DNA from 2 places in the Kitasatospora sp. NPDC058046 genome. Region 2 is predicted to be linked to the other one. Evidence: predicted binding sites of a transcription regulator. Region 2 holds the regulator's gene; the other holds the start of a gene.
What was found. Region 2 encodes HrcA, which represses chaperone genes, less so after heat shock. Its sites were predicted from a motif close to TTNGCACTCNGNNNNNCNGAGTGCNAA; they were not measured.

Region 1: groES (co-chaperone GroES) is a predicted target of HrcA. The motif match lies at 2,156-2,182, and genes of this name have one in related genera.

The regions. Positions count from the first base shown of each region.
Region 1 is NZ_JBHVRS010000004.1:52,932-56,279, forward strand. Features, by position in the region: gene groL (chaperonin GroEL) at 1-1,593, opposite strand, end outside; gene groES (co-chaperone GroES) at 1,709-2,014, opposite strand; gene ACFVU7_RS09950 (hypothetical protein) at 2,265-2,600, shown strand; gene ACFVU7_RS09955 (hypothetical protein) at 2,591-2,917, shown strand; gene ACFVU7_RS09960 (hypothetical protein) at 2,914-3,243, shown strand; gene ACFVU7_RS09965 (SAM-dependent methyltransferase) at 3,301-3,348, shown strand, end outside.
Region 2 is NZ_JBHVRS010000001.1:713,039-716,386, forward strand. Features, by position in the region: gene ACFVU7_RS03340 (16S rRNA (uracil(1498)-N(3))-methyltransferase) at 1-16, opposite strand, end outside; gene dnaJ (molecular chaperone DnaJ) at 104-1,240, opposite strand; gene hrcA (heat-inducible transcriptional repressor HrcA) at 1,316-2,350, opposite strand; gene htpX (zinc metalloprotease HtpX) at 2,638-3,348, shown strand, end outside.

The DNA of each region.
Region 1 (3,348 bases), on a different contig from region 2:
GTTGTCGGCCTCCTCCTCCTTCTTCTCCACCACGAGGGTCTCGGTGGTGAGAAGCAGGGAGGCGATCGAGGCGGCGTTCTCCAGGGCGGAGCGGGTGACCTTGACCGGGTCGATGACGCCGGCCTTCACCAGGTCGCCGTACTCGCCGGTGGCGGCGTTGTAGCCCTGGCCGATCTCCAGCTCGGCGACCTTGGAGGTGATGACGTAGCCCTCCAGGCCGGCGTTCTGGGCGATCCAGCGCAGCGGCTCGTGCAGCGCCTTGCGGACCACGGCGACACCGGTGGCCTCGTCACCCGACAGGCCCAGGCCCTCGTCCAGCACCTTGGCGGCGTGGACCAGGGAGGCGCCACCGCCGGCGACGATGCCCTCCTCGACCGCGGCGCGGGTCGCCGAGATGGCGTCCTCCAGGCGGTGCTTGCGCTCCTTCAGCTCCACCTCGGTGGCGGCGCCGACCTTGATGACGCAGACGCCGCCGGCCAGCTTGGCCAGGCGCTCCTGCAGCTTCTCGCGGTCCCAGTCGGAGTCGGTCGCGGCGATCTCGCCCTTGATCTGGGCGACGCGGCCGGCGACGGCCTCGGAGTCACCGGCACCGTCGACGACCGTGGTCTCGTCCTTGGTGATGGTCACGCGGCGGGCGGTGCCCAGCACGTCCAGGCCGACCTGGTCGAGCTTGAGGCCGACCTCCTCGGAGATGACCTGGCCACCGGTCAGGACGGCCAGGTCGCCGAGGATCGCCTTGCGGCGGTCGCCGAAGCCCGGGGCCTTGACGGCGACGGCGTTGAAGGTGCCACGGATCTTGTTCACGACCAGGGTCGACAGCGCCTCGCCGTCGACGTCCTCGGCGATGATCAGCAGCGGCTTGGAGGCACCGCCCTGGAGGATCTTCTCCAGCAGCGGCAGCAGCTCCTGGATGGAGGAGATCTTGCCCTGGTTGATCAGGATGTACGGGTCCTCGAGGACCGCTTCCTGGCGCTCGGCGTCGGTGACGAAGTACGGCGACAGGTAGCCCTTGTCGAACTGCATGCCCTCGGTGAAGTCCAGCTCCACGCCGAAGGTGTTCGACTCCTCGACGGTGATGACACCGTCCTTGCCGACCTTGTCGATCGCCTCGGCGATCAGCTCGCCGACCTGGGTGTCCTGCGCGGAGAGGGAGGCGACGGCGGCGACGTCGTCCTTGCCCTCGATCTCGCGGGCGACGGACAGCAGGTGCTCGGAGACCGCGGCGACGGCCTTGTCGATGCCCTTCTTCAGGGCGGCCGGGCCGGCACCGGCGGCGACGTTGCGCAGACCCTCGTTGACCAGGGCCTGGGCCAGCACGGTGGCGGTCGTGGTGCCGTCACCCGCGACGTCGTTGGTCTTGGTGGCGACCTCCTTGACGAGCTGCGCGCCAAGGTTCTCGTACGGGTCGTCCAGCTCGACCTCGCGGGCGATGGTGACACCGTCGTTGGTGATGGTCGGGGCGCCGAACTTCTTGTCGATGACGACGTTGCGGCCCTTGGGGCCGATGGTCACCTTGACGGTGTCGGCCAGCTTGTTGACACCGCGCTCCAGCGAGCGGCGGGCGTCCTCGTCGAACTGCAGGATCTTCGCCATGTTCCCTATTCCCTCGGGGCTGCGGCCGGCCCACCGGCCGCCGAACTACGTGAACCAACAACCACGCCCCGGGCCCCTGTCACTGGGACACGGATCCGGGGCGGGTCGGTACGTCTTACTTCTCGATGACCGCGAGAACGTCGCGGGCCGAGAGGACGAGGTACTCCTCGCCCTTGTACTTCACCTCGGTGCCGCCGTACTTCGAGTACAGGACGATGTCGCCGACGGCGAGGTCGAGCGGCAGACGCTGACCGTCCTCGAAGCGGCCCGGGCCGACGGCCAGGACGACGCCCTCCTGGGGCTTCTCCTTGGCGGTGTCCGGGATAACCAGGCCGGAGGCCGTGGTGGTCTCGGCGTCGAGCGGCTGGACCACGATGCGGTCCTCGAGCGGCTTGATGGCAACCTTGCTGCTGGTGGTCACGTCCGAGCTCCCCTTCGGAGATTACGGGGTTTTCTAACGGGTAGGGGCGATCCTGCGGGCCTGCCGTCGCGGGGGTCAGACACACGTCGTCGCGTTAGCACTCCCCTAGTGGTGAGTGCCAAGGATGACCATAGGGCCGTGTTAGCACTCAGTCAACCAGAGTGCCAACGGCGAGTCCCGGAAGTCCCCGGTTCGCGAATGAGTAGCCGTACTCATGTACGACCGGGCCCGGCCCCGCCAGACTCCTGCCATGACCTCGATCCCGGTGCGCATCGGCCCGTCCCGGCCCAAGGACGCCGCCCTCGCCCTGCTGTCGCTGCCCCTGCTGGGGGGCGTGCTGCCGTTCGTCGCCTTCCTCCTCGTCGCCTGCCTCGGCACCATCCCCGGCTACGGGGACGACGGGGACGGGCGCGGGTGGGCCTTCCTGGGCATCGGGATGCTGGCCGCCCCGGTGGTCGCCCTAGCGGCGGGCCTCGTGGTGGCCTTCCGCAGCCGGCGGTCCGGCTACCGGCTCCTCCCGGTCGCCGCCGGGCTCGCCCCGTTCGCGCTGCCGGCGGTCCTCTCCTCGGGCGTGCTGTGGCGGTGAACCGGCTGCCGCTCGCCGACCCGCTGCGCCCGGTCGGCCGTCCGACGGACCTGCTGCTCGCGCTGCTGACGGTCCTGGGGGCCGCCTCGCTGCTGGGGTTCGGCTGGATCGCGGCCTTCCTGGCCGCGCTCGCGCTGGAGGCCCACCCCGCGATCGGCGGCTGGGCGGCCCGGGGCGCCGCGGCCGCGCTGCTGCTCGTCCCGGTCGTGGCGGTGGCCCGGTACACCCACCGGCGGGGCTACCGGATCACCCCGGTCGCCGCCGCGGTCAGCCCCGCCCTGCTGACCGCCCTCGCCGGCGCGGGGTGGCTCCGGTGAGCCGGCCCCACGGCGCGCCCGGGCGGCCGCCGGTCCACTGGGCGCCGGACCTGGTGCTCGCCGCGGTGGTGGTCGCCGGGGCCGTCGCGGCGGCGTCCGCCGGGTCGTTCGTGCTCAACTGGCTGAAGCTGCTCGTCCTGTACGGCCCCGGGGTGGAGGCCCTGGACGTCTTCGGCGTCGTGGTGATGCTCGTCCTGCTGGCACTGACCGGCCGGGGCACCCGGCGGCTCGGGTACCGGATCACCCCGTACGCCGCGCTGGCGGCCGCGCCGCTGATGCCGCTGGTGTTCTGGCTGACCTCCGACGTCCCCGTCATCGGCCGGTGAACGCCGCGCGGCCGCTCCGGCCGACCGGCCACCCGGCCGACCCGCGAGAATGGCCCCGTGGACACCGAGAACCTCCAGCCGCTGCTGACCCCCGAGGGCCAGGCC
Region 2 (3,348 bases):
AGACGGGCGCGGTCATGACGGGGAACCTCTTTCGTGCGGAAGTGGGACGGACACGCGAAAGGGGTGCCGGGGTCGTTGGCCCCCGGCACCCCTCCGCGGACGGCTACCGGCCGTTGAAGGCGTCCTTCAGCCGGGAGAAGAGGCCCTGCTGGCCCGGCGCGAACTGGCCGGACGGCCGCTCCTCGCCGCGCAGCACCGCGAGGCGGCGCAGCAGCTCCTCCTGCTCGGGGTCGAGCTTGCTGGGCGTCTTCACCTCGACGTGCACTATCAGGTCGCCCCGGCCGCCGCCGCGCAGGTGGGTGATGCCCCGGCCGTGCAGCGGGATCGACTGGCCGGACTGGGTGCCGGGCCGGATGTCGACCTCCTCCAGGCCGTCCAGGGTCTGCAGCGGCACCTGGGTGCCGAGCGCGGCCGCCGTCATCGGGATGGTGACGGTGCAGTGCAGGTCGTCCCCGCGCCGCTGGAAGATCGTGTGGGTGGTCTCGGCGATCTCGACGTACAGGTCGCCGGCCGGGCCGCCGCCGGGGCCGACCTCGCCCTCGCCGGCCAGCTGGATCCGGGTGCCGTTGTCGACACCGGCCGGGATCTTGACGGTCAGCGTGCGGCGGGCGCGCACCCGGCCGTCGCCGGCGCACTCCGGGCACGGGGTCGGCACGACGGTGCCGAAGCCCTGGCACTGCGGGCAGGGGCGGGAGGTCATGACCTGGCCCAGGAAGGACCGGGTGACCTGGGAGACCTCGCCCTTGCCGCGGCACATGTCACAGGTCTGCGCCGAGGTGCCGGGGGCCGCGCCCTCGCCGCTGCACGTGGTGCAGGTGACGGCGGTGTCGACCTGGAGCTCCTTGGTGGTGCCGAAAGCGGCCTCCTCCAGGGTGATCTCCAGCCGGATCATGGCGTCCTGGCCCCGGCGGGTGCGCGAGCGCGGGCCGCGCTGGCCGGCCGCGGCGCCGAAGAAGGCGTCCATGATGTCGGAGAAGCCGAAGCCCGCCGCGCCGGCGCCGAAGCCGCCCGCGCCGCCGCCCGGGGACAGCGGGTCCCCGCCGAGGTCGTAGACCTGGCGCTTCTGCGGATCGGAGAGCACCTCGTAAGCGGCGTTGATCTCCTTGAACCGCTCCTGCGTCTTCGGGTCCGGGTTGACGTCCGGGTGCAGTTCGCGCGCCAGGCGCCGGAACGCCTTCTTGATCTCGTCCTGCCCCGCATCCCGTCGGACGCCGAGTACCGCGTAGTAGTCCGTGGCCACCAAATGCTCCGCTTGTTCCGCCTGTAGTAGTGCTGCGACTGGTCACCGCCGTCGGATTTCCGACGGCGGCCTTTGCTAGGACTCGGCCAGGATCTGGCCCACGTACCGCGCCACCGCTCGCACCGCCCCCATTGTGCCCGGGTAGTCCATCCGGGTCGGACCGATCACACCCAGTTTCGCCACGCTCTCGTCGCCCGAACCGTAGCCGACCGAGACGATGGACGTGGAAGTCAGCCCCTCGTAGGTGTTCTCCCGCCCGATCCGGACCGTCATCGCGGCGTCCGCGGTCTCACCCAGGAGGCGGAGCAGGACGACCTGCTCCTCCAGGGCCTCCAGCACCGGCTGGATGCTGAGCGGGAAGTCGTGCCCGAAGCGGGTCAGGTTGGCCGTGCCGGCCAGCATGATCCGCTCCTCGTTCTGCTCGGCGAGCGTCTCGAACAGGGTCGCCAGGACCGTGCTGACGGTCGGCCGCTCGGCCGGTTCGAACTGCGCCGGCAGCTCCTCCAGCAGCCCCGGGACCTCCGGGAGGCGCCGACCGGCGGCCCTCGCGTTGATCCGGGCCCGCAGGTCCGCCAGCACCGTCTCGCCGACCGGGCCCGGGCAGTCGACCATCCGCTGCTCGACCCGGCCGGTGTTGGTGATCAGCACCAGCATCACCTTGGCCGGGGCCAGCGCCACCAGCTCGATGTGCCGGACGGTGGAGCGCGTCAGCGAGGGGTACTGCACCACCGCGACCTGCCGGGTCAGCTGGGCGAGCAGCCGCACGGTGCGCGCGACCACGTCGTCCAGGTCGACCGCGCCGTCCAGGAAGTGCCGGATGGCCCGGCGCTCGGGGGCGCTCATCGGCTTGATCTCGGCGAGCTTGTCGACGAAGAGGCGGTACCCCTTGTCGGTCGGGATGCGGCCGGCGCTGGTGTGCGGCTGGTGGATGTAGCCCTCCTCCTCCAGCGCCGCCATGTCGTTGCGGACGGTCGCCGGCGAGACCCCGAGGTTGTGCCGTTCCACCAGGGCCTTGGAGCCGACCGGCTCCTCGGTGCCCACGTAGTCCTGCACGATCGCGCGGAGCACGGCGAGCTTGCGTTCGTCGAGCTGGCGGACCTCACCGGCCATGGGGCACGCACCTCCGTCTTCGCACGTTGTCCGACTGTGTCCCTTGCTGCTGCGGGCCGCTCCGAAGACCCTTGCCCTGGCACTCTGAACACGCGAGTGCCAAAACCGTACCTGCCAGTGTAAGGCCCGGGTCCTACGGCAGGAACGGCCGGACCGGGGTGATCCTCCCCGCAGTTCCGCTCACGGCCCGCGGGGCCCCGGCGGTTCGATCCTCCCGGCGCCGGGGTGGTGCCGGGAGGCCGTCCGGGTGGCAGCATCGAAAGCGACGGCGAATGGAGGAGCAAGCGATGTCGAGCTCGGGCCAGCACACCCGTTTCGCGCCGGACCGCGGCCTGACCGGCCGCATGGTCGCGACGATGTTCGTGATCGGGCTGCTGTACGTCGGTTTCACCGGCCTGCTGATCGCGCTGCTGCGCGGCGCCTGGCCACTGATCGTCCTGATCTCCGGCGGGCTGTTCGTGGCCCAGTTCTGGTTCAGCGACAAGATCACCGAACGGGCGATGGGCGCCCGCCAGGTGTCCCCGGAGCAGTTCCCCCAGCTGCACGGCACCATCGACCGGCTCTGCGCCCTGGCCGACATGCCCAAACCCCGCGTGGCGGTCGCCGACAACGACATGCCGAACGCCTTCGCCACCGGCCGCAACCCGCAGAACGCGGTGGTCTGCGTGACCACCGGGCTGCTGCGCCGACTGGAGCCCGAGGAACTGGAGGGCGTCCTCGCCCACGAGCTGTCGCACGTCGCCCACCGGGACGTCGCGGTGATGACGATCGCCGGCTTCCTCGGCGTCCTCGCCGGGGCGATGACCCGGATCGCGATGTACGGCGGGTTCATGGGCGGCGGGCGCAACAACAACGACCAGAACGCGGCCGTCCTGGCGCTGATCATCCCGCTGGTGTCGGTCGTCGTCTACGCGATCAGCTTCCTGCTCACCCGGCTGCTGTCCCGCTACCGCGAACTCGCCGCCGACCGGGCCGCCGCCCAGCTCACCGGACACCCC